3 regions of the Nonomuraea sp. B208 genome follow, and region 3 is predicted to be linked to each of the others. Evidence: riboswitches for the same ligand, from Rfam matches in the RefSeq annotation. Region 3 holds a riboswitch; each other region holds the start of a gene.
What was found. A riboswitch is a leader RNA that binds a small molecule or an ion and turns the genes downstream of it on or off. The one in region 3 is predicted to bind cyclic di-AMP.

Region 1: linked by a shared signal. The riboswitch ahead of AC27IY_RS06230 (hypothetical protein) and the one ahead of AC27IY_RS26355 (CHAP domain-containing protein) in region 3 are both predicted to bind cyclic di-AMP.
Region 2: linked by a shared signal. The riboswitch ahead of AC27IY_RS46935 (C40 family peptidase) and the one ahead of AC27IY_RS26355 (CHAP domain-containing protein) in region 3 are both predicted to bind cyclic di-AMP.

What each region holds. Positions count from the first base shown of each region.
Region 1 is NZ_BAAJOU010000010.1:138,577-148,919, forward strand. It holds gene AC27IY_RS06210 (rod shape-determining protein) at 1-297, opposite strand, end outside; gene AC27IY_RS06215 (PadR family transcriptional regulator) at 382-882, opposite strand; gene AC27IY_RS06220 (MDR family MFS transporter) at 939-2,399, shown strand; gene AC27IY_RS06225 (DUF5302 domain-containing protein) at 2,448-2,648, shown strand; cyclic di-AMP (ydaO/yuaA leader) riboswitch at 2,785-2,920, shown strand; gene AC27IY_RS06230 (hypothetical protein) at 3,131-3,952, shown strand; gene AC27IY_RS06235 (alpha/beta fold hydrolase) at 4,003-4,848, shown strand; gene AC27IY_RS06240 (hypothetical protein) at 4,898-5,269, opposite strand; gene AC27IY_RS06245 (roadblock/LC7 domain-containing protein) at 5,292-5,666, opposite strand; gene AC27IY_RS06250 (hypothetical protein) at 5,696-6,532, opposite strand; gene AC27IY_RS06255 (roadblock/LC7 domain-containing protein) at 6,536-6,910, opposite strand; gene AC27IY_RS06260 (winged helix-turn-helix transcriptional regulator) at 7,048-7,356, opposite strand; gene AC27IY_RS06265 (NAD(P)-dependent oxidoreductase) at 7,452-8,057, shown strand; gene AC27IY_RS06270 (DUF4032 domain-containing protein) at 8,076-9,284, opposite strand; gene AC27IY_RS06275 (DUF885 domain-containing protein) at 9,307-10,343, shown strand, end outside.
Region 2 is NZ_BAAJOU010000033.1:330,255-340,597, forward strand. It holds gene dacB (D-alanyl-D-alanine carboxypeptidase/D-alanyl-D-alanine endopeptidase) at 1-822, opposite strand, end outside; gene AC27IY_RS46915 (FHA domain-containing protein) at 935-1,486, opposite strand; gene AC27IY_RS46920 (MFS transporter) at 1,554-2,903, opposite strand; gene AC27IY_RS46925 (hypothetical protein) at 3,092-3,946, opposite strand; gene serA (phosphoglycerate dehydrogenase) at 4,189-5,778, shown strand; gene AC27IY_RS46935 (C40 family peptidase) at 6,193-6,792, opposite strand; cyclic di-AMP (ydaO/yuaA leader) riboswitch at 6,817-6,958, opposite strand; gene AC27IY_RS46940 (3-isopropylmalate dehydrogenase) at 7,071-8,117, shown strand; gene AC27IY_RS46945 (branched-chain amino acid aminotransferase) at 8,341-9,438, shown strand; gene AC27IY_RS46950 (O-methyltransferase) at 9,460-10,104, opposite strand; gene AC27IY_RS46955 (DsbA family protein) at 10,163-10,343, shown strand, end outside.
Region 3 is NZ_BAAJOU010000024.1:61,726-72,068, reverse strand. It holds gene AC27IY_RS26370 (hypothetical protein) at 1-579, opposite strand, end outside; gene AC27IY_RS26365 (aldo/keto reductase) at 694-1,515, shown strand; gene AC27IY_RS26360 (Gfo/Idh/MocA family protein) at 1,536-2,489, shown strand; cyclic di-AMP (ydaO/yuaA leader) riboswitch at 2,612-2,747, shown strand; gene AC27IY_RS26355 (CHAP domain-containing protein) at 2,760-3,461, shown strand; gene AC27IY_RS26350 (PadR family transcriptional regulator) at 3,535-4,116, opposite strand; gene AC27IY_RS26345 (class II aldolase/adducin family protein) at 4,224-4,907, shown strand; gene AC27IY_RS26340 (VOC family protein) at 4,904-5,815, shown strand; gene AC27IY_RS26335 (tautomerase family protein) at 5,817-6,023, shown strand; gene AC27IY_RS26330 (aldehyde dehydrogenase) at 6,025-7,455, shown strand; gene AC27IY_RS26325 (YciI family protein) at 7,570-7,995, shown strand; gene AC27IY_RS26320 (RNA polymerase sigma factor) at 8,169-9,386, shown strand; gene AC27IY_RS26315 (ArsR/SmtB family transcription factor) at 9,400-9,735, opposite strand; gene AC27IY_RS26310 (UDP-glucose dehydrogenase family protein) at 9,776-10,343, opposite strand, start outside.

The DNA.
Region 1 (10,343 bases), on a different contig from region 3:
CAGCGCCATGACCAGGCGTGGACGGATCGCGAAGGGCCGCCGGTGCACCTTGCGCAGGAAGTGCCTGATCAGCCGCCGGGTCAGCTCGCCGTCGGCCGGCAGGCCGGCGCTGACGGGCCAGCAGGTCTCGTGGCCGCTCGCGGTGTCGGCCTCCGCGCCGTACTCCACGATCTTGCCTGTCCTGGCGTCGCGGACGACGGCGGAGGGCTCGTCCAGGACGATGCCCTTGCGCTTGACGTAGATCCGGGTGCGCGCGGCCCCCAGATCCACTGCCAGGTCCAGCCCCAGGATGCTCATGGCTGTCCAGGCGATATGTCCACCATGTCGGGATTTGTTTCCGGCGGACCATCAACGCAACACCACGAGCAGAACGTTGTCCTTTTACCCGGCCGAGTCCCTGAGCTCCGCCAGGACCTCGTCGGCCCACTGGAGGCTGACCCGCGCCTGCGCCAGCCCCAGCCTCAGCGCGTACACGCCGAACGAGGTAGGGGACTGGCCCTCCAGCATCGCCAGCCGCCTCTGGAACCCGGCCCGGATCCGCTCCATCACCGCGATCGCGTCGTCCCGGCCGAGCAGCGGCAGCATGAACGCCTGGAGCGCGACCTCGCTCCGCGTCACGCCCACCGCCGCGTGCTCGATCATCCACTCGTGGAGCCGCCGCGTCCCTTCGGGGGTGATCGTGTACGTCTTGCGCCCCCTCGCGCCCTCGGAGCCGGCGTCGACCAGCCCGTCGGCCGCCATCTTCACGAGCTCCGGATAGATCTGCGTGTGCCCGGCCTGCCAGACGTGGTTGAGCGAGATCTCGAACTTCTTCGCCAGGTCGTAGCCGCTCGCCGGGCCTTTCACCGAGAGCAGCCCCAGGAGCGCCATCCGCAGGGACATGGCCGTCAGCCTATCGAAGACTTGACATGTAAGAGCTTACATATCAGTCTTCACATGTGAATGATGACATGAAGACGCGGGACGGCGGCGCGCTCGTCCTCGTCGCCGCGCTCGGCGGCATGTTCCTCGCGATGCTCGACCAGACGATCGTCGGCACGGCGCTGCCGCGCATCGTCGGCGAGCTGGGCGGCGGCGAGCTCTACACGTGGGTGGTGACGGCCTACCTGCTGACCTCGACGGTCACGGTGCCGCTCTACGGCAGGCTGTCCGACCAGCACGGCAGGAAGCCCTTGCTGCTGGTCGGGATGGTGGTGTTCGTGGCGGGCTCGGCCCTGTGCGGACTGGCCCAGGACATGACGCAGCTCATCGCCTTCCGCGCGCTCCAGGGGCTCGGCGCGGGCGCGCTGGTGCCGTTGTCGCTCGCCCTGGTGCTGGAGATGTTCCCGCCCGGCAGCCCGCGCGGCGCGCGCACCCAGGGGGCGCTCGGCGGCGTGATGGCGCTGGCGTACCTGGCGGGGCCGTTCCTCGGCGGGGTGTTCACCGACCAGGCGAGCTGGCGCTGGGGTTTCTACGTGAACGTGCCGCTCGGCGCGGTGGTGATCGCCATCGTGGCGCTGCGCCTGCCCTGGCGGCCGGGCACCGGCGGCGGCGGGCGTCCCGACTACGCGGGCATCGCCGTCTTCACCGTGGCCATCACCGCCCTGCTCGTGGGGCTGACGGAGAAAGGGCTCGACGGCCACACCTGGACCGACGCGCCCGTGGCGGGGCCGATCCTGCTGGCGCTGGCCGGGCTCGCGGCGTTCGTGGCGGTGGAGCGGCGGGCGGCCAACCCGATGATGCCGATGCACCTGTTCGGCAACCGGACGTACACGCTGGTCAACGTCACCTCCTTCGTCACCGCGTTCTGCCTGTACGCCGGGGTCGTCTTCCTGCCGCGCTACTTCCAGGAGGCGCTGGGCGCCGGCGCCACCGAGTCGGGCCTGCGGATCTACCCCATGACGCTGGCCATGGTCGTGGGCAGCGGCGTCATGGGCCTGCTGATGTCCCGTACCAGGGTCTACAAGCCCTGGCTGCTGGCTTCGCCGTTCCTGCTCGCGGCCGGCACCCTGCTCTGCGTCAACCTCGCCCTGGACACCGGCGGCCTGGCGCTCGCCGGGTGGATGCTGCTCATCGGGCTGGGCATGGGGCCGATGCTGTCGGGACTGACCGTGGCCGTCCAGCAGGCGCTGCCGCCCGCGTACCTCGGCACCGCCTCGGCCAACCTCACCTTCTTCCGCCAGATCGGCGGCTCCGTGGCGCTGGCCGTGGGCGGCGCGCTCTACACCTCCACGGTCACGGCGGAGGCTCCGGCGCAGGGCCTCGCCGCCGCGCACGCCTCCGCCGCGGCCGTCGCCGTGCCGTCGATCGGCGTCGCCGGGGCGGTGATCGCCCTGGTGGCGCTGGCGGCCATGCCGGGCCGGCGGCTGGAGTTGCCGGCCGTACCGCAGACCAAGATTGACGCCGGTTTCGCGTCGTAAGGGACCCCGTGCGAAGCTGGGGGTGTCCCAACACCATGGAGGTCCTCAATGGCGGAATCACCGGAGCCGGAAGTCAGCGAAACTCCCGAGGACGAGATGAAGCGCAAGTTCCGCGAGGCGCTTGAGCGCAAGCGCGGCCAGCAGGCGGCCGGCGGCGCGGGTGGCAGGGGCGGCGATCCGTCGAAGATCCACGGCACGCACGGCCCGGCCGCGAACAAGCGATCCTTCAGGCGCAAGAGCGGCGGCTGAGTCAGACAGTTCCGGCAGGTCCAGAGGGGCGCGGTTATTCCGCGTCCCTCTTTTCTTTGCGCGCGGCCAGGTAGATCTTTTGTCCGATTCATGACGATTCGTTTGCGTTCGTCCCGGCATGCGTGGTTTAGTCTTGCCATTCAACCAGCCGAATCCCGAACCACTCGGGAACCGGGGACCCACTTCGTTGGGGTGAATCCGGCAGCACGCCGGTAGGGCATCTCCTCGTCCGAACCCGTCAGCTAACCCGGTAGGCGTGATGGAGAGGACCCCCGCATGTCGTACCGCGTCACACCCCCGGACGCCGGCTCCCCACCGGTCGAGATTCCCGAGAGCGTAGTGCCGGCCGCCGGCTGAGCGGCCCTTCACCCCAGGCTCTTTTCCGCGCTCCGCGCAGCCTCCCCCGTCAGGTGCTCACCCCTGGCTGCGCCCTTCTCCCCTGAGCGCGTGTCCCTGTCCCCTCGCAAAGGACTCACTGCTTCATGTCTCCCCGCTTTGGCCTGCGTTCCTGCGCCGTGCTCGCCGCCTGCTCGTTCGGCGTGCTCACCGCCGTATCCACCCCCGCCCACGCCGACACCGACGAGAAGATCCTGCTCAAGGGCTCGACCACGGCCTCCTACTTCTGGGACGACGCCTCCGGCCGGGCCGGGGACACGGGCCTGCCGGCCAGCGGCAAGCCCATGCAGAAGGGCCTGGCCGCCAGCCCGAGCTGGCCCCTGCTGACCGAGGGCTACGTGATGTACAAGGGCAAGAAGATGCCCTTCTTCGTGGGCGACCGCGGCCCCGGCGTGCCCTCCAACTCGGGCATCATGCTCGACCTGGACGCCAAGACGTTCGCCGAGCTGACCGGCGGCAGGTTCAACCCCTCCACGCTGTACGTGGACGGCAACGGCGGCCAGGGCCACATCAAGGTCGACTACGTCATCACCAAGTGGGGCCCCGGCGTCGGCAAGAAGAACTACCCGGTGCCCTTCTCCACCGGCGCCTGGTCGCGCCGCGACAACAACCCGGCCGAGCCCCCGAAGGTCGCCGAGAAGCCGAAGACGACGCAGACCGCGCAGCCGGCGAAGACCGTGGAGAAGACGGCGGTCGCACCCCAGGCCAAGACGCAGGACCAGGCCGGCGCTTCCTCCGGCGGCGCGGCCGTCGAGCTCGCCGCCGGAAGGACCGTGCCCGCCCCCGCGGCCGAGTCCGAGCAGGTGAGCACCGGCGTGAGAGGCGCCGTGCTGTGGTTCGTCCTGGCCCTGGGCGGCGGGGCCGTGGTGGTGGCGGGCACTCGGCTCCGGCGCCTGATCAAGGGCTGACCTCGGCCCTGACGCTTTACGTCACCGGACCAGAATGAGATTCTGGCCCGGTGACGACCCGCGTAACCGCCAACGGCATCGACATCGCCTACGAGAGCTTCGGCGCCCCCGGAGGCCGCCCGCTGCTCCTCATCATGGGTCTCGGCGCCCAGCTCATCCATTGGGACGAAGGGCTCTGCGAGCTCCTGGCCGAGCAGGGACACCACGTCGTCCGGTTCGACAACCGCGACGCGGGGCTCTCCACGCACTTCGACGAGGCGGGCGTGCCCGGTCCGGGGACGGCTCCGCCGTACCTGCTGGACGACATGGCCGACGACACCGCCGGCCTCATGGACGCCCTCGGCTGGCCACAGGCCCACATCGTGGGCGCCTCGATGGGCGGGATGATCGCCCAGACGCTGGCCATCCGCCACCCGGAGCGCGTGCTGACCCTCACCTCGATCATGTCCACCCCCGGTCCGGAGGTCGCGCCGCCGACCGCGGAGGCCTCCGCGATCCTCATGGCCCGGCCCCCCGCCGACCGTGACGGCGTGCTGGAGCAGGCCGTACGGACCTGGTCGGTGATCGGCTCACCCGGCTACGAGCTGGACCACGAGCGCGTCACCACCCTCGCCGGCCTGGCCTACGACCGCTGCTTCGACCCGGCGGGCACCGGCCGGCAGCTCGCCGCCATCATGGCCTCGGGCAGCCGCGTCGAGGCGCTCGGCCGGCTGGACGTGCCCACCCTGGTGGTGCACGGCGAGGCCGACCAGCTCGTCCCCCTGGCGGGCGGCCAGGCCACCGCGGCGGCCATCCCGGGCGCCCGCCTGGTGACGTACCCGGGCATGGGGCACGACCTGCCCCGCCCGCTCTGGCCCGACCTCGTGGCCGAGATCACCAAGCTCACCACCGCCTGAACGCGCCGCGGCCCGCGCCCCCCCTCATGGGCGCGGGCCGCGCCGGTGGTCAGACCTCCAGCTTCTCCTCGATGCCCCGGAGCTGGTGCCGGGACATCGCGAGGTTGGCCCGGGCGCGGTCGAGGGCGAGGTAGAGGAACAACCCCTTGCCGCCGCGTCCGGTGATGGGGCGGATGATGTGGTACTGGCCCCCCAGGGTGATGAGGATGTCCTCGATGCTGTCCTTGAGGCCCAGCGAGTCCATCGTGCGCAGCTTGGCCTTGACGACCTCGGTGTTCCCCGCGGCGGCGACCTGGAGGTCCAGGTCCTTCGATCCGCCGAGGGTGCCCAGCGCCATGCCGCTGCCGTAGTCGACGACCGCCGCTCCGACCGCGCCGTCGATGGTCATCATCTCCTTGAGAGAGACGTCCATGCCCGCCATGACTCCTCCTTCTCTGCCGGGTTCACTGCTTGTGTGCTGCGACGGCCGCCACGGCGGCGGCCGTCTTCCTGCCCTCCAGCCGCAGGAGCCCGACGTTCGTGCCGGGTCCGGCCAGGACTGTGAGGACGACGGTGGGGCCGGCCGCGTAGAAGGCCACGAAGCCGGCGGTGCCGGAGATCAGCGTCTCCTCGAAGGCGCCGTGCTGCGTCATGATCAGCATGCGCCTGCTCATGGCGAGCAGGGCCGCCGCGAGGGCCGCCGCCTGCTCGCCGATCTCCTCGGGCAGGTCGCAGGCCACCTGCAGGCCGTCCACGGTGCATGCGACGCTCCCGCGCACGTCCGGCGTGCGCTCGCGCAGGAGCCTCATCTCCTCCAGGACCTCGTGCGTCGGTTCCACCCGTGGCCTCCTCCTGAGTGAGGGAAACCTCACGACAGCTCCTCTAGCGCTTTCTTCAGCCGCAACAGCAGCGCTATATCGGTCGGGTCCCCCGTGACGGGCGGCCCGGCGGGCAGCCGCGGGGCCTCCGGATGGTGGGGCGGGCGCGGCAGCTCGCCGCGGGCCCGCCTGGGCAGCGTCCGCTCGTCCTCCACGGAAGGCGGGTCCGGGTCCCGGCCGGGCGGATCCGGCGGGCACAGCAGGCCGGCGGCGGCCAGCCGGCGCACCGCCAGCAGCACCGAGTAGCCCGACCGCCCGATCTGCTTGGCCAGCTCCAGCGGGGTCGCCCTCCGGTCGGCCCGGACGAGCACCTCCCACTGGACCCGGTCGAGCGTCACCCCGTGCCCGGCCAGGGCGGTGGCCGGGCGCACCGGGCTGGTGTCCACGTCGGCGGAGGGCCAGATCCCCGCGAGCTGGGCCCGCCGCCTGGCGCACTCGCGCACCAGCCCCGCCACGTCGAAGAACCACTGCCCGCCCAGCCAGTGCTCCTCGCCGGGGCGGAACTTCGGCCGCGTCCCGCTCATCGGCAGCAGGAAGAAGGCCGCGTCGAGCACCACGCCGAGCACGGCGTACTGGAGCTCTCCCTGCGTGATCGAGCCCTCGCGCAGCAGCCGGTCGCAGCCGCCGTCGGACTGCGCGCCCCGCAGGGCCGCCTCCGACATCCGTCCCCTGGCGGTGAGCAGCCGTTCGAGGCTCGGGGTCTGGGCGCACTCCATGTACGTCACCCGCCCGTCCGACAGGAAGACGGTGCCGCTCCGGCCGACCCGCAGCGCGCCCGTCGAGCGCTCTCGGGCGAGCCCGGCGAGGAGGGAGTCCAGCTTGGTCATGGCTCACGTCGTCAGACGGCCGGCGATGGACTGGAGGCGGTGCCTGGCCAGGGCGAGGTTGGCCCGCTCCAGGTCGAGGCGTACGTAGATGACGAGCGGCCCCTCGAAGACGGTCTCCATCAGCCGGAGCAGATGGTGGCCTTTGTCCGTGGTGACCATCATGTCGTCGATGCGTACGACGTCACCGGGACGGGTGCGGGCCAGCCCGTCGGAGGTGGCGCGCAGCGCCTCGGTGAGCGCGGCGGCGGAGCGGTCGGCCTCGACGCCGGACGCCTGGCTGAAGGCCACGGCCATGCCGCTGGTGTGGTCGACCAGCATGGCGTCCAGCGCGCCTGGTATGGCCATGACCTCCGCCAGGCAGGTGTCGATCCCGAGCACGGTACCTCCCTCGCCATCGGTGGGACGGAGACAGCGTAGAGGTACGGAACCGCCGCGAAGCGTGATCAGTCGCTGGAGTTAATGTTTTGTACGGCGATGGCGGAGAAAAACAACACCAGTGCAGATAAATATGCGATTTACGAGAATTTCTCGCGGCAGCGGAGGATTTCCGCGACGTTCTGCTCGGCCCATTCGGCCACCACCGACAGCGGCCCGTGCAGCGAGCGCCCGAGCCCCGTCAGCGTGTACTCCACCCGCGGCGGGACCTCGGCGAACACCTCCCGCGTCAGCAGCCCGTCCTGCTCCATCGCGCGCAGGGTCTGGGTGAGCACCTTCGGCGTGACGCCGCCGATCCTGGTGCGCAATTGGGTGAAGCGCATCGGCCCGTCGCGGAGGCTGAGCAGCACCAGCATCGACCATTTGTCGCCGATACGGTCCAGGACCACGCGGGTCGGGCATTGGGGGTCGAATACGTCACCGGTATCCACAAGGTACTTATAGCACGATGAAGTAACCAGTATCCAACAGATACTGTTGCCTCATGAAGATCCTTGTCTTTGGCGCGACCGGCATGATCGGGCAGCGCATCGTGGCCGAGCTGACCGGACGTGGGCACGAGGTCACCGGCGTCAGCCGCTCGGGAGGCCCGGTCAAGGGCGACGTCCGCGACACCGCCACCCTGGCCAAGGGGCACGACGCGATCGTGCTCGCCATCTCGCCGCCGCGCGACGGCAGCGACCCGGAGGGCCCGTTCCTGGAGGCCAACCGAGCCGTCATCGACGGCGCGCGCGAGGCCGGCACGCGGCGGCTGATCGCCGTCGGCGGCGCGGGCAGCCTCAAGACGCCCTCGGGCGACGACCTGGTCGACACGCCCGGCTTCCCGGACATCTACAAAAAGGAGGCGCTGGCCGGGCGGAAGGCCCTCGGCCTCTTCCGCGAGGTGGACGACCTCGACTGGACCTACATCTCGCCGGCCGCCGAGATCGCGCCCGGCGAGCGCACCGGCGTCTACCGGATCGGCCGCGAGGACCTGCTCGCCGACGCCGACGGCCGCAGCTTCATCACGGCCGAGGACTACGCGGTCGCCGTCGCCGATGAGCTGGAGCGCGGGGCACACCCGCGCACCCGCATCACCGTCGCTTACTAGGTCAACTCGCCTACTAGGTCACTCGTCCGGTTCGTCCGGGAGCAGCGCCTTCTCGTCGGGCTTGTGCACGAGCACGTTGTCCACGTACGACTTCGCCGCCGTGGCGAGCCCGACGTCGGCGCCCGCCTGCTCGGACAGATACCAGCGGTGGTCGAGGATCTCGTGGAAGATCTGCGCGGGCTCCAGCTTCCCGCGCAGCCCGGCCGGGATCGCGTCCACCGTCGGGTTGAACACCTCCGCCAGCCACCGGTGCGCCACGATGGCCTCGTCCTCGTGCCGCAGACCCTTCGCCACCCGGAAGCCGTCGAGGTCGTTGAGCAGCCGCCTGGCCTGGTTCTCCTCGACGTCGAGGCCGGTCAGCCTGAGCAGCCGCCGCTGGTGGTGCCCCGCGTCCACGACCTTCGGCCGGACGATGAGCCGGCCAGTGCCGACCTTGCGCCGCACCATCATCTCGGCCACGTCGAAGCCGAGCAGGTTGAGCCGCCGGATGCGCTGCTCCACGCGGTGCCAGTCCAGCTCCTCGATGATCTCGCTGTCGTTGAGCTCGGCCCAGAGGCGGTGGTAGCGGGCCACGATGTCCTCGGCGGTCTCCATGGGGTCGATCGACGGGTGCAGCAGCCCGCCGGCCTCCAGGTCCAGCATCTCGCCGAAGATGTTGGTGTGGGCCGTGTCGATGTCGGCCAGCCGCTGGCCCTCGCTGATCATCGGGTGCAGCTCGCCGGTCTCGGCGTCCACCAGATAGGCCGCGAACGCCCCCGCGTCCCGCCGGAAGAGCGTGTTGGACAGCGAGCAGTCGCCCCAGTAGAAGCCGTTGAGGTGCAGCCGCACCAGCAGCACGGCCAGGGCGTCCAGCAGGCGGGTGAGCGTGTCGGGGCGCAGGGTGCCGGACATGACCGCGCGGTAGGGCAGCGAGAACTGCAGGTGCCGGGTGATCAGCGCGGCGTCCAGGCCGTCGTCCCTGCCGGTGACGTACGCGACCGGCTCGACCGACGGCGCGTCGAGCCTGGCCAGGTCCCAGAGGAGCTGGTACTCCCGCCTGGCGTAGCGCTCGCTGATCTCCTTGATCGCGTACACCTTGCCGCCGAGCCGGGCGAAGCGCACGATGTGCCGGGAGATGCCGCGCGGCAGATCCACCAGATGGTGCTGCGGCCAGTCTTCGAGTGGGACGTCCCAGGGGAGGCGGAGCAGGTCGGGATCGCCGAGCGCGCCAGTGATCTGGAGGGGCATTGGCTCAGGATAAGGTGCGTCGGTGGACGAGTTTCTCAAGTGGTACTTTTCCGACCATCCCGTGCTCGCCAGCCTCCTTGGGGCGGACGGTTACGATCACACCCTCGGCGACTTCACGGCCGCCGCCTGGGCCGCCCGCGAGCGCGAGGAGATCCGCTGGGCCGAGCGGCTGCAGGCGCTCCCCACCGCCTCCCTCGACGACGAGATCGACAGGGACCTCGTCCTCTCCCAGCTGAGAGGCTCGATCGCGATCGCGTCGTCCTGGCCCGAGTGGCGCCGCGACCCGGGCGTCTACCTCTCGCCGGTCTTCGGCGCGATGTACACCCCGTTCCAGCGGCGGCTCAAGCCCGAGCCCGAGCTGGTGGCGGCCGCGATCTCCCGGCTGGCCGAGGTGCCCGGCGTGCTCGCCGCCTGCCGCGCCAACCTCGACCCCGACCTCGCCGCGCCGCTGCTCGTCAAGCGCGGCCTCGGCCAGGCCAGGACCGGCCGCAACTTCCTCACCCGCACCATCCCCGGCATGGTCGGGGACGACGCGCTGCGCGCCCGGCTGGCCGAGGCCGCCGAGCCCGCCGCCCGCGCCTTCGACGAGCTCGTGACCTTCCTGGAGGGCTTCGAGTGCGGCGGCACCTGGCGCATGGGGGAGAAGCTCTACTCCACCCTGCTCCGCGAGCGCGAGCTCCTCGGCTACGGCGCCGCCGAGCTGCACGAGAAGGGCAAGGCCGCCTGGGCCGAGCTGGACGCCAGGATGCACGAGGTCGCCGTCCGGGTGAACGGCGGCGAGGACTGGCGGGCGGCCATGGAGTCCCTGATGGACGACCACCCGCCTACCCTCGCCGACATGCGGGCCGAGTACGAGGCCGAGACCCTGCGCGCCCGCGCCTTCGTCGCCGAGCGCGACCTGGTCACCTTCGCCGACGGCGAGGAGTGCCTGGTGCTGCCCTCGGCCGAGTACACCCGGCCGGTGCTGTCCGTCGCCCACTACCTGGCGCCGCCGCCGCTGGCCGGCTCGCGCACCGGCGTGTTCTTCGTGCCGTACACGCCGGACGACTTCACCGAGGA
Region 2 (10,343 bases), on a different contig from region 3:
CAGCGTCGAGACGTAGGCGGTCGGGTCGTCCACGGCCACCCACTCCTGGTACGGGTCCGCCACCGTGCCGGTGATGACGACCGTACGGGTGCCGTGCTGGCGCTCGATGAGCACGTCGGTCTCGGCGCCCGCCGTGGCCTTGTTGACGATCTTCAGGTAGTCGGTCTCGGGCGTCGTGGAGACCTTGACCTTGCCGCCGTCGGCGGCCACGGAGACGATCACCGATCCGGCGTCGTAGTCGCGGTCGGGCGAGGCGGTCAGCGCGGAGATCGGGGCCGCGTAGTAGGCGGTCTCGTCGTCCCAGGCCCAGTCGTTGCCGAGCCGCTGGGAGTCGAACCAGGTGTCGTCGGCCACGAGGCGGCCGGTGACGACCTTGACGCCGGCCGCGGCCACCTTGGCGGCGAGAGCGTCGTAGTCCTCGGCCAGCATGGTCGGGTCGCCGGTGCCGCGCAGCACGAGGTCGCCGGCGAGGACCGAGCCCGCCTTGCGGCCCGTGTTCAGCACGGTGGTCGGGAAGCGGTAGTCGAGGCCGAGGGTCTCCACCGCGGCGGCCGAGGTGAACAGCTTGGTGTTGGACGCCGGGATGAGCTGCTTGCCGGCGTCGGTGGCGTACAGCTCCTCGCCGGTGGAGGCGCTCTTCACCACGACGCCCGCGCGGGCGATGGTGAGCCGGGAGTCGCTGAGTATCTGGTTGAGGTCCTGGGTGAGGTCGGCCACGCCGGCCGTGGGGTCCAGGGCGACGGCGGGTGAGGACGGGCTGGACGCCCACGCGAGGGACGCGACGAGCGCGCCCGCGACGAGGGAGGCTGAGGTGCGCCGCATGGGGTCTCCAAAGAAGACTGGGGGATCGCCTGAGAGCATGGATCAGCGCAGACAGCCTGTAATCCGCAAAATTCCGTATTTATCGATCAGGCTCGGCCGGCCGGGAAGCCGGTCAGCTGCTCGGCACCCCGGACGTCAGCAGGAAACCGCAGTCCCCGAAGGACACCTCGTCGCCCGGCGTCACCCGCGCCGGCCCCACCAGCCGCCAGCCGTTGAGCCGGGTGCCGTTCAGCGACCCGAGGTCGACCAGCACCCACCGGCCCTCGTCGTCGCGCCGCAGCTCGGCGTGGACCCGGGAGACGGTCAGGTCGGACAGCACGAGGTCGCAGGCCGAGCCCCGCCCCACGACGTAACGCACCCGCTCGTCGTCGGGCAGCGCGAGCCGGGGCAGCCGGGGCCGCCGCCAGGCGGACTGCAGCTTGGTGGTGAACTCCGACACCGACGACACCGCGTCGGTCAGCCGCTGACGTAACGTGGGCCGCTTCGGCAGGTCGGCCACCAGCTCGTCGAGCTCGTGCTGACTGCGGGCGCGCAGCGCCTGGTCGACGCGGCCGACGAAGGTGTCGTGGGAGATGCGGCCCTCCACCGCGCGGACCTTGAGCTCGTCGATCGCACGGTCGCGTTCCCCGTCGGAGGCGCGGAAGGGTGGATGGGTCGAGCTCATGTAGCGAGTATCGGCCTCAACCTCGGTTCGTGTCCAGAATACGCCGAATCGGGTGCCGCGCTCGGGTTCACGCGTCCGCGGGCGGCGCGACGGGAGGCGTGAGCCGGTACTTCAGCGTCACCAGCACCGACGCGAAGATGATCAGCGCGGGGATGGCGGTCTGCCCGATCAGCACGGCCGTCACGGCGCTGTCCGGCTGCTGAACGGGCGTGTCCGGCTGGGACTCGACGAAGCCGCCGATCGACAGGACGACACCGAAGATCAGCGCGCCGAACGAGCTGACGCCGCTCTCGATGGCCGTCCAGAGCCCGGTGAGCACGCCCGCGCGCCGCTTGCCGGTCTCGGCGGCGTCCACGGCGATGACGTCGGCCAGCATGGAGAACTGCAGCAGCTGCAGCCCGGCGTACCCGACGCCGACGAACAGGATCGTCACGTGCGCCCACAACGCCCCGAACAGCGGCGTGGCCATGGCCGCCGCCGTCCCCGCGGCGAACAGCGAGGCCGCCAGCACCATCGCCCCCCGCTTGTCGAAGCGCCTGGCGAGGCGCACCCACAGCGGCATGGTCAGCAGGATCGGGCCCACGAGCGCGGCGAAGAGCGTCTGCGTGGCCTTCGGATCGCCGATCGTGTACGTGGCGAAGTACGGCGCGGCGGCCAGCATCATGCTCACCGCCAGCATCTGCGTGCAGGCCAGCACGGTCAGCCAGAGGAACGGCCGATTGCCCTTGATCGCGGCGAGCTGTTCGCGCCAGTCGCCCCGGTCGGCCTCCGGCGCGCCGGTCATGGGGGCGCGGGCGGTGCCGAAGAAGGAGCCGAGCATGGCGAGCAGCAGGATGACCGCGATGGTGAGCGCCATCGTCCGGTAGCTGCCCAGCGTCCCGTGCTCGCCCTCGCCGGTGGCGATGGCGGGGGCGAGCACGCCGCTGATCGCGGTGGCCACGCCGATGAAGACCATGCGCCACTGCAGCAGCGAGGTGCGCTCGTGGTAGTCGTGCGTCATCTCGCCGGGCATGGCCTTGTACGGCACCTCGAACAGCGCGTACGCCGTCGCCGTGGCGAGGAAGCACACCGCGACGTAGGCGGCGGCGGGCACCCCCGTCAGCGGCGGCCCCGCGAAGACCAGGAAGAACGCGACCGGCAGCGTGCAGGCCCCGGCGAGCAGCCACGGCCGGCGCGGGCCCCAGCGCGAGACGGTCCGGTCGGACCACCGCCCGACCAGCGGGTTGATGACCAGGTCCCAGACCTTGGGCGCGGTGACCACCACGCCGGCCAGCCACGCGGGCACGGCCAGGAAGTTGGTCATGTAGTAGAGCAGCAGCAGCCCCGGCACGGCGTTGACCGTGGCCGTGCAGAAGGAGCCGACCCCGTAGCCGAGGCGCACGCCCCGGGGAACCGTGGCCGCGACCGGTGTGATCATCCCCACATTAGAGCCGAGCAACGGCTTGTTTGGGGAGACCCATTCGGCCGGCGGCGGCAGGAGAATCCCGCCGCCGCAGGTCAGTCGTGCGCGTCGGCGCGCACAGGTCAGTCGTGCGCGTCGGCGCGCACAGGTCAGTCGTGCGCGTCGCCGCGCACAGGTCAGTCGCGCACGTCGCCGCGCACAGGTCAGTCGCGCACGTCGGCGCACACCACGTGCGCGCCGATCTCGATCATCCGGCGCTCGCTGCGCGCGTCGGCCACCCGGGCCATGAGGATGGGCGCGCCGCTGGCCGCGAACTGCGGCAGCCGGGCCCGCACCAGGCGGTGCAGGTCGCGTACGACGTCCTCGGCGGCCGACATGTGGACCTTGACGTGCAGCATGATCCCGGTGGCCCCGGAGGCGGTGCTCGCCTCGGAGATCCACACGTGGTGCACGAGCGGGAAGTCCATGAGCAGCTGCGCGATCGCCTGCCGCAGCGCGGGCAGGATGGGATGGGTGCACCTGCGGTAGCCGGGGTCCACCTGCTGCATCGGGCCCGACAGGTGCGGCCTCGGCGCGGGCACCCACGGGAACGACGGCGCCTGCGGAGCCGGCGGGGCGACCTGGGCCAGCGCGGCACCCCGCGACACGGTGGCCATCGCGCCCGTCGCGTAGGCGGCGGGGGCCGCCCCGGACAGGACGGGCGTGGGCCCGGTCCGCGTCGTGGTGAGGAAGCGCTGGAGATCGTCGATGGGCACGGCCGCGGCGGCTGGTCCGGCCGCGTCGATCACGATCTCCCGCACGCCCGTGACGCGCTGGATGTCCAGGATGGTGTCGGCGTCGCACGCCGACAGGGAATGGCTGCCACGGTGCCGGGCGTAGGTGGTCGCGCTGGTGTAGCCGAGCAACACGCGGTCGCCGGCCTGGGTCGTCCCGAGGACGACCGAACGGTCAGGGCGCACTGCCACCAGGACGCCACCGTCGGCGAGGGCGCCCAGCAGCCGGTGGGGCGTGCCATGCTGGGCGAGAACGTCGGCAAGCGCAGGATTCCCGATGCTCATATGACGAACCATAGGTAGTCGGCCACGGCTTATCAGGCTAATGGCGAATAAATCTCCCGATCAAGACGAAGATGGCCCCGGAGTGGGTGACTTTGTCCTCTACCGGGTAGCCGCCCGTCCGTCTCACATGGTGGGTCTCTCGTGAATGCGTTCACAAGCGCCGGTTAGACTCGGTAGGACCGCCGGGGGATCCATGGACGTGTCCCCCTCATGACTCGCCGGAAGCCCCTAAGGATTCACCTGTGAACAAGCCCGTCGTACTGGTCGCTGAGGAGCTGTCCGAGGCCGGCCTCGCCGTTCTCGGCGCCGATTTCGAGGTCCGCCACACCGACGGCGCCGACCGTTCCCAGCTCCTGCCCGCCCTCGCCGACGTGGACGCCCTCATCGTGCGCTCCGCGACGCAGGTCGACGCCGAGGCCATCGCCGCGGCGCCCAAGCTGCGCGTGGTCGCCCGCGCGGGCGTCGGGCTCGACAACGTCGACGTCGAGGCGGCCACCAAGGCCGGTGTCATGGTCGTCAACGCGCCGACCTCCAACATCACCAGCGCCGCCGAGCAGACCGTCGCCCTCATCCTGGCCAGCGCGCGCAACACCGCCCAGGCGCACGCCGCGCTGAAGAACGGGGAGTGGAAGCGGTCCAAGTACACCGGCGTCGAGCTGGACGAGAAGGTCGTCGGCATCCTCGGCTTCGGCAAGATCGGCCAGCTCGTGGCGCAGCGGCTGGCGCCGTTCGGCGTCGAGATCATCGCCTACGACCCCTACCTGCCGCCGGCCCGCGCCGCGCAGCTCGGCGTCAAGCTGGTGAGCCTCGACGAGGTGTTCAAGCAGGCCGACTTCATCACCGTGCACCTGCCGAAGACCAAGGAGACCCTCGGGCTCATCGGCGACGAGGCGCTGCACAAGGTCAAGCCGAGCGTGCGCATCGTCAACGTCGCCCGCGGCGGCATCGTGGACGAGGCCGCGCTCTACTCCGCGATCAAGGAGGGCCGCGTCGCCGGCGCCGGCCTCGACGTCTTCGCCAAGGAGCCCTGCACCGACAGCCCGCTGTTCGAGCTCGACCAGGTCGTCGTCACGCCGCACCTCGGCGCCTCCACCCACGAGGCCCAGGAGAAGGCCGGCACCCAGGTCGCGCGGAGCGTGAAGCTGGCGCTCGCGGGCGAGTTCGTGCCGGACGCGGTCAACGTCCAGGGCGGCGCCGTCGCCGAGGACGTCAAGCCGGGCCTGCCGCTGGCCGAGAAGCTGGGCCGGGTGTTCACCGCGCTGGCCGGCGAGGTCGCCACCAAGCTCGACGTCGAGGTGCGCGGCGAGATCGCCTCCCAGGACGTGCGGGTCATCGAGCTGGCCGCGCTCAAGGGCGTCTTCGCCGACGTCATCGAGGAGCAGGTCACCTACGTCAACGCGCCGCTGCTGGCCAAGGACCGCGGCGTCGCCGTCGAGCTGATCACCAGCTCCGAGAGCCCCGACTGGCGCAACGTGGTGACCGTACGCGGCGTGCTGGCCGACGGCCGCCAGGTCTCGGTGTCGGGCACGCTGTCCGGTCCCCGCCAGATCACCAAGATCGTCGAGGTCAACGGCTACGAGATGGAGATCGAGCCGACGGCGCACCTCGCGTTCTTCACCTACGCCGACCGTCCCGGCATCGTCGGCGTGGTCGGCCGCCTGCTCGGCGAGCACGGCGTCAACATCGCCTCCATGCAGGTGGCCCGCGACGTCAAGGGCGGCAAGGCGCTCATCGCGCTGACCGTCGACTCGGCGATCCCGGCCGACATCGTCGACCAGATCGTGGCCGAGATCGGCGCAGAGAGCGGCCGTTCTGTGGACCTGGAGGACTGACACTCCCCGCCTCGCGCGAAAGGCCGCCGCCCGGATCGGGCGGCGGCCTTTTCGTCGTCTCAGCTGTCTCAGCATGCGGGATGCTAGGACATCCAACGAGATTCCTCGGTTAACGTGGAAGCACATGCGCCAGGTGCTCGTACTCATTACCTGCCGCGGCGAGGCCTGTTAGGGCAGGTCGGCGACTCGCCGCGGTGAACGGCGTCGCGTCGGCCGGTAAGTCCCTCCCGTCAGTAACGCCTCCTCGCGAAACGAGTTGACGATCATGTACGAGATGTACGCCTGGAACCGTGCGGAAGACCACAAGGACGAGGCCGCCGAGGCCCTGCAGACCGCGCTGGACCGCCGCGACAACGGCGGCGCCCCGCAGGAGTCCGGCCGGTAGGGCCCCGGCTCACCCATCAGGGACGTCGGTCAGAGCACCGACGCGACGGGCATGGGCGGTGCCGGCTCCTCCTGCCGCTCCGCCCACTCCCGTACGCCCTTGCGGTCGGGCCGGACGCCGCCGACGAAGACGCTCCTGCGCCAGCTCGACAGCTTTTCCTCCTTGATGACGTCGCCGGTGCGGGGCGCGTGCACCATGTAGCCGGGCCGGGAGATCATCCCGACGTGGCCGAGGTTGCTGAAGAAGACCAGGTCGCCGGGCTTGAGGTGGTTCCAGGAGACCTTCTTGTCGAATGCCGCGTACTGGTCGGCGGCGACGCGGGGCAGCTGGATCCCCGCCTTCTGGTACGCCCGGAGCATGAGGCCCGAGCAGTCGTACCCGCCCCTGCCGGTCCCGCCCCATAGGTACGGGATGCCCTGTTTTTTCAGGGCGAAGTTCAGCGCGATCTTCCAGGCGGGCCTGCTCTGCCGGTCCCGGATCTTCTTGAGTTCCGGACCGGTGAGCGTGGTGGTGAGTGCGCGCTGGTCGAGGGTTTCGGCCTTGGGCGCGCGGTCGGGGTTGTTCTCGTCGGGGGTGGAGGCCTGGGCGGGGGAGGCGAGCACGGCGAGGCCGGTCGCGCCCGCCGCCACGAGAATGGCGATGCGAGACAGGGGACTGTCCTTCCATACGGCCGACCGGGTTAGCTGACGGGCTCGGGCTTGGAAGCAGCCCTACGGCGCATGCCGATTCGCCCCTGGGGGAGAGTGGGTCCCCGGCTCCACGCGAACCGCCGCGTGGATTAGGCAGGGCACGGACGCTAACGAATCGGTCAAAAGATCGCAAATGTTCACAAATCGGACTTCTCGTGAACAGTCCGAGAAATGAGACCGGGTGTTCGTCAGGCGAGACGAGCCGGTAAGGTACCGGCATGGAGTCGCGTAACATCCGCTTGGCCGTCATCCCCGGCGATGGCATCGGCACCGAGGTCGTCACCGAAGGGCTCAAGGTCCTCGAAGCCGTCGGCACGAAGATCGAGCCCACGCACTACGACCTGGGCGCGGCGCGATACCACCGCACCGGCGAGACGCTGCCCGACTCGGTGCTGCAGGAGCTGCGCGGCTACGACGCGATCCTGCTCGGCGCGGTGGGCGACCCCAGCGTGCCGCCGGGCATCCTGGAGCGCGACCTGCTGCTGCGGCTGCGCTTCGAGTTCGACCACTACGTCAACCTGCGCCCGGTCAAACTCTTCCCCGGCGTCGAGACCCCGCTGGCCGACACCACGGCCGAGGACATCGACATGATCGTGGTCCGCGAGGGCACCGAGGGCCTCTACGCGGGCACCGGCGGCGCCATGCGGCGCGGCACGCCGCACGAGATCGCCACCCAGGAGTCGCTCAACACCGCCCACGGCGTCGAGCGCGTCGTCCGCTACGCCTTCGACAAGGCCCAGAGCCGCCCGCGCAAGAAGCTGACGCTGGTCCACAAGACCAACGTCCTCACCTTCGCCGGCGACCTGTGGCAGCGCACGGTCAACCGGGTGGCCGAGGAATACCCCGAGGTCACCACCGACTACTGCCACATCGACGCGGCGTCGATGTTCTTCGTGACGCAGCCGGGGCGCTTCGACGTCGTCGTCACCGACAACCTGTTCGGCGACATCATCACCGACCTCGGCGCGGCCATCGCGGGCGGCATCGGCCTGGCCGCGAGCGGCAACATCAACCCCGAGCGCACGGCGCCCAGCATGTTCGAGCCGGTGCACGGCAGCGCCCCCGACATCGCGGGCCAGGGCAAGGCCGACCCGACCGCCACCATCCTGTCGGTCGCCATGCTCCTCGACCACCTCGGCCTGAGCGCCGAGGCGGCCAAGGTCGAGCAGGCGGTCGCCGACGACATCGTCGAGCGGCTGACCGGCTGGACCGGCCGCACCACCTCGCAGATCGGCGACGACATCACCGCGCGAGTATCCGGCTAGGGCCGCCTAGCCTCCCCACGCGCCTGGCGGTCCGCACCCGGATCGCCAGGCGCTTTTTGCTGTCCGAAGTGGCCGAATCGCCCAACGGCAGCTTGTCATCCCATATGGCGAGACAATAGGAAGTACTAGCTGCCTTCGGGCAGCACTGCCGCGCTGTAGCGGGTCCACGGACCCTCAGGATTCGGTAGATTTTCGCGAAATCGCAGAGAGAAGGACCATCGTCATGACCATCGCTCAGAAGCTCAGCTTCGACGTGCAGCTATCCGACCACGCTCGCACCGCGGCCGAGCGGGAGCAGGTACTGACGAACCCCGGATTCGGGCAGTCCTTCACCGACCACATGATCATCATCGACTACACCGAGGGTCGCGGCTGGCACGACGCCCGGCTGGCGCCGTACGGGCCGCTCTCGCTCGACCCGGCCACCGCGGTCTTCCACTACGCGCAGGAGCTGTTCGAGGGCCTGAAGGCGTACCGGCAGGCCAACGGCTCCATCGTGATGTTCCGCCCGTACGCCAACGCCGCCCGCTTCAACCGCTCGGCCGCCCGCATGGCCATGCCCGAGCTGCCCGAGGAGACGTTCGTCGAGTCGCTCGAACTCCTCGTCCGCACCGACGAGGAGTGGGTGCCGACCACCGAGGGGCACAGCCTCTACCTGCGGCCCTTCATGATCGCCACGCAGGCGGGGCTCGGGGTCAACTACCCGTCCAGGACCTACTCGTACATGGTCATCGCCTCGCCGGCGGCGTCGTACTTCAGCGGCGGCGTCAAGCCCGTCTCGGTGTGGCTGTCCACCGAGTACACCCGGGCCGCCCCCGGCGGCACCGGCTTCGCCAAGTGCGGCGGCAACTACGCCGCCGCCTTCGTCGCCCAGCGCCAGGCCGTCGAGAACGGCTGCGACCAGGTCGTGTGGCTGGACGCCCAGTCCCACGAGTACGTCGAGGAGATGGGCGGGATGAACCTGTTCTTCGTCTTCGGCAACAAGCTCGTCACGCCCGCGCTGACCGGCACCCTGCTCCCCGGCATCACCCGCGAGTCGATCCTGGAGCTGGCCGGCGACCTCGGCCTGGAGACCGAGGAGCGGCTCATCTCGGTCGACGAGTGGCAGTCGGCGTGCGAGTCGGGCGAGCTGACCGAGGTCTTCGCCTGCGGCACGGCCGCCGTGGTGACCCCGGTCGGCTCGGTCAAGGGCGCAGACCGGGCCTGGACGGTCGCCGACGGCACGCCCGGCCCGGTGACCATGCGGGTGCGCGAGGAGCTGGTCGGCATCCAGTACGGCGCCCGCCCCGACGCGCACGGCTGGGTCCACAAGATCGCCTGACCTCGGGGACCCGCGCCCGTCTCAGTGCTTGGTGATCAGCGTCATGCCGTCGGCGACCGGCAGCATGAGCACGCTCACCCGCGGGTCCTCGATCACCAGGTCGTTGAACTGGCGGATCTCCACCGTGGTCGGCTCGTCGTGGGACGGGTCGGCCACGTGCCCGCGGCGCAGCGTGTTGTCGGCGATGAGCAGCCCGCCCGGCCGCATGCGCTCGATCAGCAGCTCGTAGTAGCCGGGGTAGTTGCCCTTGTCGGCGTCCACGAAGGCCAGGTCGACGGTCTGGTCGAAAGCGGCGAGGGTGTCCAGCGCCGGGCCCAGGGTGAGCGTCACCCGGTCGGCCACCCCGGCCTCCGCCCAGTAGCGGCGCGCGATCGAGGTCCACTCCTCGCTCACGTCGAAGCAGTGCAGCCGGCCGCCCCGCAGGCCCCGGGCGATGCAGATCGACGAGTAGCCGGTGAACGTGCCCACCTCCACGGCCACCTGCGGGGCCATGAGCTGGGTGATCATCGTGAGGAACGTGCCCTGGTCGGGGGAGATCTGCATCCCCGCGCTGTCGCCCGTGACCTCCATGGTCTCCTGGGCCAGTCGCTCCAGCAGGGGGTCGGGCTTGGTCGAGTGCTCGTACACGTAACGCGCCACGGCTGGGGTCAGGAGGTCTGCCTTCATACGGCCATTGTTTCCGTTCCGGTAGGGTCTGCGCGATCGACAAGCTGAGAGTGGGCGAATGATGAAGCGGTTGGTGGCGGTCGCGGTCGCGTGCGCGGTGATCGCGGTGCTCGGTGTGCTGGCGTTCTCCGAGCCGGGCGAGAGCTCGGCCGAGGTGCGGCTGACCCGTCAGCTCGACGGGTCCATGGTGCTGGCGGACCGCGGCGGCGATGCTCCCGTCCTGGATGTCTACGAGGATT
Region 3 (10,343 bases):
GAGCACGACCGTGTGCTCGTCGGGGCCGTACGGGCTCGGCGGCTGGGCGCGCAGCCAGGCGAAGTCGTGCCGGACCAGCTCTACGCCGGCGGCGCGGACGGCCTCGGCGAGCTTGTCGTCCACGTCGAGCGCGGTGAAGACCGACACCCGGCTGAGGCGCAGCCGCAGCGCGGCGGCCAGGCCGAGCGCGGCGCGCGGCGCGGACGGCTCGGCACGGGCGCGCAGCAGGGGGCGCGACGGCCCGGCGGCCAGCAGCTCCAGCAGGCGCAGCGTGGCGAGGCCGTCGTCCACGATGACGACCCGGCCGGGCCACGACGCCAGCCAGCGCACCTGCACCCTGCCGGAGAAGGCGTCGCCGACCGCGAGGACCCGGCGCGGCATGCGCTCGCGCGGATCGGCCAGCACCAGCCCGTCGGGCGCGCCGAGGGAGCGCAGCTCCGCGCGGGTGGCCTTCAGCGCGCGCAGCCCCGCGCGCGGCACGACCGTGGTCACGGGCCCGAGGAGCCCCGCGTGGTGGGCCTCGACGGCGCACAGCATCTGGAGCGGCGACTCCACCCAGGCCGACGCCTGTCCGACCACTCCTGCCCCTCCCGGCCGATGGGCCTCCCAGCAGGGTGATGGCCCGTCCATGACGCCGTTAAGTTACCCCTGCCGCCTTAAGCCGCCAGGAACGCGACGTGAACAATGGAGACTATGAACTCGCTCATGCTCAACACCGACGGCGTGCAGATCCCGCAGCTGGGGTTCGGCGTCTGGCAAATCCCCGGCGACGAGGCCGAGCAGGCCGTGCGCACCGCGCTGGAGGCCGGCTACCGGCACATCGACACAGCCGCCGCCTACGGCAACGAGGAGGGCGTGGGCCGGGCCGTGCGCGCGAGCGGGCTGCCGCGCGAGAAGGTGTTCATCACGACCAAGCTGTGGAACGGCGACCACGGCCGCGCCGAGCAGGCCTTCGACGAGAGCCTGGCCCGGCTGGGCCTCGATTACGTCGACCTCTTCCTCATCCACTGGCCGGTGCCGCGGCAGGACAAGTACGTCCAGGCCTGGAAGGCCCTGGAGAAGATCTACCGGGACGGCCGGGCCAGGGCGATCGGGGTGTCCAACTTCACCGTCCCCACGCTCACCCGGCTGATGGAGGAGACGGGCATCACGCCGTCGATCAACCAGATCGAGCTCCATCCCTACCTGCAGCAGCGCGAGATGCGCGAGTTCCACGAGGCCAACGGCATCCTCACGGAGGCGTGGAGCCCGCTCGGCCAGGGCAGGGGCCTGCTGGACGATCCGGCGCTCGCGGTGCTGTCGGGCAAGTACGGCAGGACGCCCGCCCAGATCGTGCTCCGCTGGCACCTGCAGCTCGGCAACGTGGTGATCCCGAAGTCGGTCACCCCGGCGCGCATCAAGGAGAACATCGACGTGTTCGGCTTCATCCTCGACACCGAGGACATGGCCGCCATCGGAGCGCTCAACCAGGGCAAGCGCCTCGGGCCCGACCCCGACACCTTCAACGCCACCTGAACCCTCTACGATCTCGCCTTGTGCGAGATTTTGCGTGGGGCATAGCGGCGACCGGCGGCATCGCCCAGACCGTGGGGACGGCCATCGCGGCCGAGCCGGGCATGCGGGTGGCCGCCGTCGGCTCCCGCGACCTCGGCCGGGCGCGGGCGCTGGCGGCGACGCTCGGCGCGGAGTCGGCGTACGGCTCCTACGAGCAGCTGTGCGCCGACCCGGCCGTGGACGCGATCTACGTCGCCACGCCCCACGCCCAGCACCTCCCGGTGGCCGCGGCCGCCATCGCGAACGGCAAGGCCGTGCTGTGCGAGAAGCCGCTCGCGGCGAGCGTGGCCGACGCCGAGACGATGGTGCGCCTGGCGCGCGAGGCGGGCGTCTTCCTCATGGAGGCCATGTGGATGCGGTTCAACCCGCTGATCCGCATGATCGCCACCGACGAGCGCTTCGGGGAGATCCGCTCGGTGCAGGCGTCCTTCGGCTTCGCCCATCCCTATGACGAGGCGCACCGGCTGTGGGCTCCCGAGCTGGGCGGCGGCGCGCTGCTCGACCTCGGCATCTACCCGTTCGGGCTGGCGCAGCTGCTGCTCGGCATGCCCGAGAGCCTGCGCGTCACCGGGGCGCTCGCGCCCAACGGCGTGGACGCCGAGGCGGCGGGGCTGCTGACGTACTCCGGGGGGCGGCACGCCGTGGTGGCGACCTCGTTGCTCGCGCACTACCCCAACTCCGCCCACGTGGTCGGCACGGGCATGCGGGCGGACATCCCGGCGGCGTTCTGGGCGCCGGAGCGGATCGTGCTGTCCGCGCCCGGCATGGAGCCCGAGGAGCATCTGCTCGATCCGGCCGACAACGGCTACGCGGGTGAGGTGCGCGAGGTGCGTGCCGCGGTGGCCGAGGGACGGACCGAATCGGCGGTCATGCCGCTTGACGAATCCCTTGCCATGATGGGGCTGCTGGCCGACGCCCGGCAACAACTGTCCTGACCAGCCCTTTAGGGATTTGTCATCTCCTTGCCATGTGTATTACCTTATGGGGCATCTCAGGGCATACGTCCGTTTTGTCGGAGTATGTCTGACCATCGCAAGTGAAAGAACATCACAGGATCGTCCTGTGACCGCTGAATCCGCCACGCGCGGAACCGGGGACCCACGTCCTTTGGGGTGAATCGGCATCACGTGCCGTAGGGCAGCTTCCACGTCCGAACCCGTCAGCTAACCCGGTAAGCGGCATGGAAGCAAGGAGTAACCCCCTCGATGGCCAAGCACGGCTTCACCGCTGCCCGAAAGATGAAGATCGCCTACGCCGTCCTCGGCACGGCCGTGGCCGCCGCCGCGCTCGGCCCGCAGGCCGCGAACGCCGAGACCGCGTCGGCCGCAGGACAGCACAGCAGCACTGTCAAGAGCACCAAGAACCCGGTCGACCACGCCGCCCAGCGCTCCCGCGCCGACGAGAACAAGATCCAGGTCACCGCCGACCAGGTGCTGTCCATGGCCCGCTCCCAGGTGGGCACCAGCGAGAACGCCGCCGGCGGCGGCACCCCGTACCAGCGCTGGTACGCCGACTCGAAGCGGGCCGCCGAGACCATCGCCCGCGACGGCGGCACCCCCGCCGGCTACCTCAACGCCCCCTGGTGCGCGATGTTCGTCTCCTGGGTCGGCGAGAAGACCGGCGCCCGCCCGCAGATCGGCTGGGACGCCTGGACCGTCGCCCACGCCAAGTGGTTCAAGAACAACGACCGCTTCGGCACCGTCGCCAAGCCCGGCGCGGTGGTCTTCTTCTCCTGGAGCGGCAGCAAGGACCTCGACGCCATCAACCACGTCGGGTTCGTCGAGAAGGACAACCAGGACGGCACCATCTCCACCATCGAGGGCAACACCGGCAACGGCAAGGTGGAGGAGCGCGTCCGGCCGAAGTGGCAGGTCGTCGGCTACGGCTACCCCGAGTACGCCTCCTGACCTCACCCACGTACGAGCGCGCGTCCCCATCGCCCGGGGACGCGCGCTCGTCGCGTGTGCGGCCCCGCCCGGGTCAGGGCGTGGGCTCTTCCAGCAGCCGCAGGCTCTCGCGGGCCCACTCGGCGCGGGCCGTCGCGACCGCGATCTGGCCGGCGAAGACGTGCGCCTTCAGCGCGGCGATGCGGTCGTGCTCGGCCGCCGGGCGGTTCTTCAGCCGCTCCTTGAGCAGGGGCGTGTCCTTGGCCAGCAGCGCCTCCCTGTGCGCCCGCCACTCGGCGGCGAGCTGCTCCTGCTCGGCGATGAACGCCTTGAGCACCGACGCGGCCCGGTCCGGCTCGATCATGTCGAAGAACAGCGCCTGCAGGAAGAACGCGTCGCGCGCCGGCGGCGGGGTGTGGGAGGTGCCGAGCCAGGCGCGCAGCTCCGCCAGGCCGCGTTCGGTGATGGAGTAGACGGTCCTGCTCAGCCTGGTGCCCCGGATCTCCTTCTGGCCCTCGATGAGGCCGACCTGCTCCATCTGGCGCAGCGTGGGATAGATCTGGCTCTGCGGCGCCGACCACACCCAGCGCGGGGCGGCCTCGAAGAAGCGGGTCAGCTCGTACCCGTTCATGGGGCGCGCCTCCAGGACGCCGAGCAGCGCGTGCTGAAGCGACATGCCCTCCAGCATAGGGAGAGCATGATCCGTTCCTCTAGAACAGGTATGGAGATACATGTATTGTCCTCCCTGTCTTCGGGAACGATCTCGCGAGGAGGCGGGCGGCGGTGCGCACGGCTGAAGCCGGACCCTTACCGGAAGAGCACTTACGGACCGAGCTGGCCCTGGCCGGGCGGGCGCTGGCGGCGGCGGGGCTGGTGACCGCGTTCGGGCACGTCTCGGTCCGGACCGGCGCCGACCGGCTGCTGATGACTCCACCCGTGCCCCTCGGCACCCTCACGGCCGCGTCCCCGTACGCCGAGCTCCCCCTCGACGCCGCCGAACTGCCCGGCGGAGCGCCGCGCGAGGCGTGGATCCACGTCGAGATCGCCCGCGCCCGCCCCGGCGCCGGCGCGATCTGCCGGGCGCAGCCGCCCGCCGCCACCGCGCTCGCCGCCGCCGGGGTGCCCATCCGGCCACTCCACGGGCAGGGCGCCTTCCTCGGGCCCGAGGTGCCCGTGCTCGACGACGCCGTGCTCGTCCGCGACCGGGCCCGCGGCCGGGCGCTCGCCGACCGGCTCGGCGACTCCCCCGCCCTGGTCATGCGGGGCAACGGCGCGGTCACCGCCGGCGCGAGCGCCGGCGAGGCCGTCGCCCTCATGTGGGTGCTGGAGGCCAGCGCCCGCATGAACGCCACCGCCGCCGCGGCCGGCACCCCCGTCCCCCTCACCCCCGCCGAACAGCGGGCGTGGCGGTCCGCCGCGCCCGAACTCCTTGCCCGCATCTGGTCCCACCTCCGGGAGTCGTCATGATCGAGTTGACGGACATCGCCTACGTCCGCTCCGGCGCCGCCGACCTGGACACCGCCGTGCGCTTCGCGGTCGACGTCGTCGGCATGGAGCTCACCGCCCAGGAGAACGGCGTCGCCTACCTGCGCGCCGACCAGCGCCACCACTGCCTCGCCCTGGTCGAGGGCGAGTCCGGCGTCATCAGCTCCGGCTTCACCGTCCGCGACGAGGACGCGCTGGCCGCCGCCGAGACCGAGCTGGAGAAGGCAGGCGTCGCCGTCGCGCGGGGCGGCGCCGAGGAGGCCCGCTCGCGCCGGGTCCGCGACTTCCTCTCCTTCGACGACCCCTTCGGCAACCGGGTCGACCTCGTCATCGACCAGGTGACGCTCACCGCCCCCGTACGGCACGGCCGCGAGGCCGGCATCACCGAGTTCGGCCATCTGTGCCTGGACGCGCCCGACGTGCGCGAGGCGTACCGCTTCTGGAACGGCCTGTTCAACGCCCGCGTCTCCGACTGGATCGGCGACTGGGCCTGCCTCATGCGCATCGACCAGGTCCACCACAAGCTCGCCGTGTTCCAGGGCAGCCGGCCGGGGCTCTGCCACATCAACTTCCAGGTGGACTCGCTCGACGACGTCATGCGCAACTGGCACTTCCTGGAGGCGAACGGCGTCGAGATCGAGATGGGTCCCGGCCGCCACCCCCAGTCCACGGCCGTGTTCGTCTACTTCAAGGGCCCCGAGGGCATCACGTACGAGTACTCGTGGGGCGTGCGCCTCATCACCGACGAGGACGCCTGGCGCCCCCGCTACTTCGACCCCGCCGAGCCGGGCTCGATCGACATGTGGCAGGGCCCCACGCGGCGCGTCCACACCCAGCCGCAGATCCGCCGTCCCCTGCCGGGGCGGCCCGTCACGGGAAGCGAGGGCTGACATGCCGCTGGTCGAGGTGTCCCTGTCCGAAGGGCGTGATCCGGCCGCGATCCGGGCGCTCATCCACGAGCTGCACGCCGCCGTGGAGCGGGCGATCGGCTCGCCGGCCCAGAGCATCAGGGTGATCGTCAGGGAGGTGCCGCGTACGCACTGGGCGGCCGGCGACCAGACGCTCGCCGAACGCGACGAGATCAGCAAGGGCGGTTGACGTGGAGTTCTTCGGGCACGTGATCGACGGCGCCGAGGTCGCCTCGGCGAGCGGCGAGACCTTCGCCAGCGTCGATCCCTACACCCGCGAGCCGTGGGCCGAGGTCGCGCTCGGCGGCCCGGCCGAGGTGGACCTGGCCGTCGCGGCGGCGCGGCGCGCGTTCGACGAGGGGCCCTGGCCGCGCATGGGCCGCGCCGAGCGCGGGCGGCTGCTGCACCGCCTGGCGGACCTCATCCTGGCCCACGCCGACCGGCTCGGCCTGGCCGACACGCGCGACATGGGCAAGCCGATCAGCCAGAGCCGCGGCAACGACGTGCCCCGCGCCGCCGACAACTTCCGCTTCTTCGCCGACCACGCCCGCCTCACCCCGGCCGAGGCCCTGCCGATGGACTCCGGCCACCACGCCTACACCCGCTACGAGCCGGTCGGCGTGGCCGCCGCCGTCGCGCCGTGGAACTTCCCGCTCATGCTGGAGACCTGGAAGATCGCGCCCGCGCTGGCCTGGGGCAACACGGTCGTGCTCAAGCCCGCCGAGGACACGCCCGCCTCGGCGACCATCCTCGCCCGGCTCGCGCTGGAGGCGGGCCTGCCGCCCGGCGTGCTCAACGTCGTGCACGGGTACGGCCCGGACTCGGCCGGCCAGGCGCTCACCGAGCATCCCGGCGTGGACCGCATCACGTTCACCGGCGAGTCGGCGACCGGCCGCGTCATCTCGGCCGCCGCCGCCCGCAACCTCGTCCCGGTCAGCCTGGAGCTCGGCGGCAAGGGCGGCAACGCCGTCTTCGCCGACGCCGACCTGGACAACGCGGTGAGCTGGTCGCTGCGCGCGATCTTCACCAACGCCGGGCAGGTCTGCCTGGCCGGCTCCCGCCTGTACGTGCAGCGCCCGGTGTTCGAGGAGTTCCTGGCCCGCTTCACCGCCGCCGCCGGGGCGATGCGGCTCGGCGACCCCAAGCTGGAGGACACCGAGCTCGGGCCGCTAGCCTCCGAGACGCACCACCGCAAGGTGCGCGGCTACGTCGAGACCGTCGCCGCCGAGGGCGGCACCGTGCACGCGGGCGGGCTCGGCGACGGCTGGTTCGTCCGGCCGACGATCGTCACCGGCCTGCCCGCCACCGCCCGCCACCAGCGGGAGGAGATCTTCGGCCCGGTGGTGACGGTGACGCCGTTCGACACCGAGGACGAGGTTGTGGCGCTCATGAACGGCACCCGCTACGGGCTCAACGCCATGCTGTTCACCGAGAGCCTGTCGCGGGCGCACCGCGTCTCGGCCCGGCTGCGGGCGGGCACGGTCTGGGTCAACTGCTTCTTCATCCGCGACCTGCGGGCGCCGTTCGGCGGGGCGGGCGACTCGGGCGTGGGGCGCGAGGGCGGCACGTTCAGCCGCGAGTTCTTCACCGAGCCGAAGGCCGTCGTCATGCAGATCGACTGAGCGGGTGGCCTCCGGGTGTACGACAATCGGTGGCCGCCTGTCGATCCGGCCTCCCGCCGTTCGACGCACCGGCGACGGACCGTACGCGTGAAAGAGGAGCAGACCGTGAAGTTCATGATCGTGGGCAAGGGCAACGCCGCGACCGAGGCCGGGGAGCTGCCTCCTCAGGAGCTCGTGGACGCCATGCACGCCTACAACGAGGCGCTGGCCAAGGCCGGGGTGCTGCTGGCCGCCGAGGGGCTGCTGCCCAGCTCCAAGGGGGCGCAGATCGCCTACAGCGGGGGGCGGGCGAGCGTGATCGACGGGCCGTTCGCCGAGTCCAAGGAGCTGATCGCCGGGTTCTGGCTGATCCAGGTGAAGTCGCGGGAGGAGGCGATCGAGTGGGCGCTGCGGGTGCCGGTGCCGCCCGGCCACGACGGCATCGGGCTCGACGTGTGGCGCGTCTTCGACGCCTCCGACGTGCTCGACGAGTCGCTGCCGGAGGAGGAGCGCGAGCGGGCCCTGCACGTACGCCTGCGCGGCGACGTCCCCGACGCCTGACCCCGCGCGCGCCCCGCCGCGGGTTGCGAGAGCGGCGGGGGCGCTGGTGGGATGGGCGGATGACGACGGACCCCGGCGCGGACCTTGGCGCGAACGCTGGCGCGGACACCGGCACGGACGCCGGCGTGGGCACCGGCGGGCACCGCGGCGCCGGTGCCGATCCGCACCGCACCGTGGAGGCGGTGTGGCGGATCGAGGCCGCCCGGCTCATCGCCGGGCTCGCCGGCCTCGTCCGCGACGTCGGCCTGGCCGAGGAGCTGGCGCAGGACGCGCTGGTCGCCGCGCTGGAGCAGTGGCCCGGGTCCGGGGTGCCGGACAACCCGGGCGCCTGGCTCATGACGGTCGCCAGGCGCCGCGCGATCGACCTGATCCGCAGGAACGAACGGCTGCGCCACAACCTCACCGAGCTCGGCCACCGGCTGGAGAGCGGCGCGGGCGAGGAGCGGCCCGAGCCGGACGAGATCGAGGACGACCTGCTGCGGCTGGTGTTCACGGCCTGTCATCCGGCGCTGTCGATGGAGTCGCGGGTGGCGCTGACCCTGCGCGTGCTCGGCGGCCTGACCACCGAGGAGATCGCCCGCGCGTTCCTGGTCCCGGAGCCGACGGTGGCGCAGCGCATCGTCCGCGCCAAGCGCGCCCTGGCCGACAAGGGCGTGCCGTTCGAGGTGCCCGGGGGCGGCGAGCTGGCCGGGCGGCTCGCGGCCGTCCTGGAGGTCATCTACCTCATCTTCAACGAGGGCTACTCGGCCACGGCGGGCGACGACTGGCTGCGGCCCGCGCTGTGCGAGGACGCCCTGCGTCTCGGCCGCGTCCTGGCCGGGCTGATGCCGGGCGAGCCCGAGGTGCACGGCCTGGTGGCGCTCATGGAGCTGCACGCGTCCCGCTCGGCGGCCCGCGTGGGCCCGTCGGGCGAGCCGGTCCTGCTGCTGGAGCAGGACCGCACCCGCTGGGACCGCCTGCTCGTCGGCCGCGGCCTGGAGGCGCTGCGCCGGGCCGAGAGCCTGGCCGGCGGCGCTCCCGGCCCGTACGCGCTGCAGGCCGCCATCGCCGCCTGCCACGCCCGCGCCGTCGTCGCCGGCGACACCGACTGGGCACGCATCGCCGCGCTCTACGAGGAGCTGGCCAAGCTCCTGCGCTCCCCCGTGGTCGAGCTGAACCGGGCGGTGGCGCTGTCGATGGCGTACGGCCCGGAGGTGGGTCTCGGCCTGCTCGACCAGATCGCCGGCGAGCCCGCGCTGAAGGGCTATCACCTGCTGCCGAGTGTCCGCGGCGACCTGCTGTTCAAGCTGGGCCGCCGTGAGGAGGCGCGGGCCGAGTTCGAGCGGGCGGCGGCGCTGACCCGCAACGGCCGCGAGCGCGCCCTGCTGGAGTCCCGCGCGGCCGCCTGCTGAGCGCGCCGGCGCGTCAGACCCGGGCGCGTTCCGCGTCCATGATGGCGTCGAGCAGGCCGGGGAAGACGGCGTCCAGTTCGTCGCGGCGCAGGGTGTTGAGCCGCGCGGTGCCCGCGTAGTGCTGGCGGATGAGGCCGGCCTCGCGCAGGACGCGGAAGTGGTGCGTGGCCGTCGACTTGCTCACCGGCAGGTCGAAGTCGCCGCACTTGATGGCGGCGGCGGAGTCGCGGAGCTGCGTGACGATGCCGCGCCGCACCGGGTCCACGAGGGCTTCGAGGACCTGCTGGAGCGTGACCTCCCGGGGGTCGGGGTGCGGCGGGATGCGCTCGTCTGCCAAGACGTCTTCCATGACGTCATGGTAGGACAACCGTCGAAGTTCGACGGCGCCGTCACGGCCGGCCGACCCCCATGTACGTGAACCCGAGCGCCCGCATCGCGGCCGGGTCGAGCAGGTTGCGCCCGTCGTAGAGGACCGGGCGCCGCATGGACCCGGCGACCGCCGCCCAGTCGACGTCCTGGAGCTGCGGCCACTCGGTGACCACGATCGCCGCGTCGGCCCCTTCCATGGCCAGCTCCGGGGTCGGGTGGCGGGTCGTGGACGCCCACGGCTCGGCCGCGCCCGGCCGGGCCATCGGGTCCCAGGCGCGCACCTCCGCCCCTTCGGCGAGCAGCCGCGAGGCGAGCACGGTGCTCGGCGCCTCGCGCATGTCGTCGGTGCCGGGCTTGAACGTCAGCCCGAGCAGCGCCACCCGCGCCCCGGCCAGCGTGCCCAGCGCGTCGTTGAGCTGCTGGATGGCCCGCCGCTTCTGCAGGTTGTTGACCTCGATGACGGCCGACAGCAGCTGCAGGTGGTAGCCGGTGTTGCTGGCGAGCTGGCGCAGCGCCTCGGAGTCCTTGGGGAAGCAGGAGCCGCCCCAGCCGATGCCGGCCCGCAGGAAGTGGGGGCCGAGCCGGTGG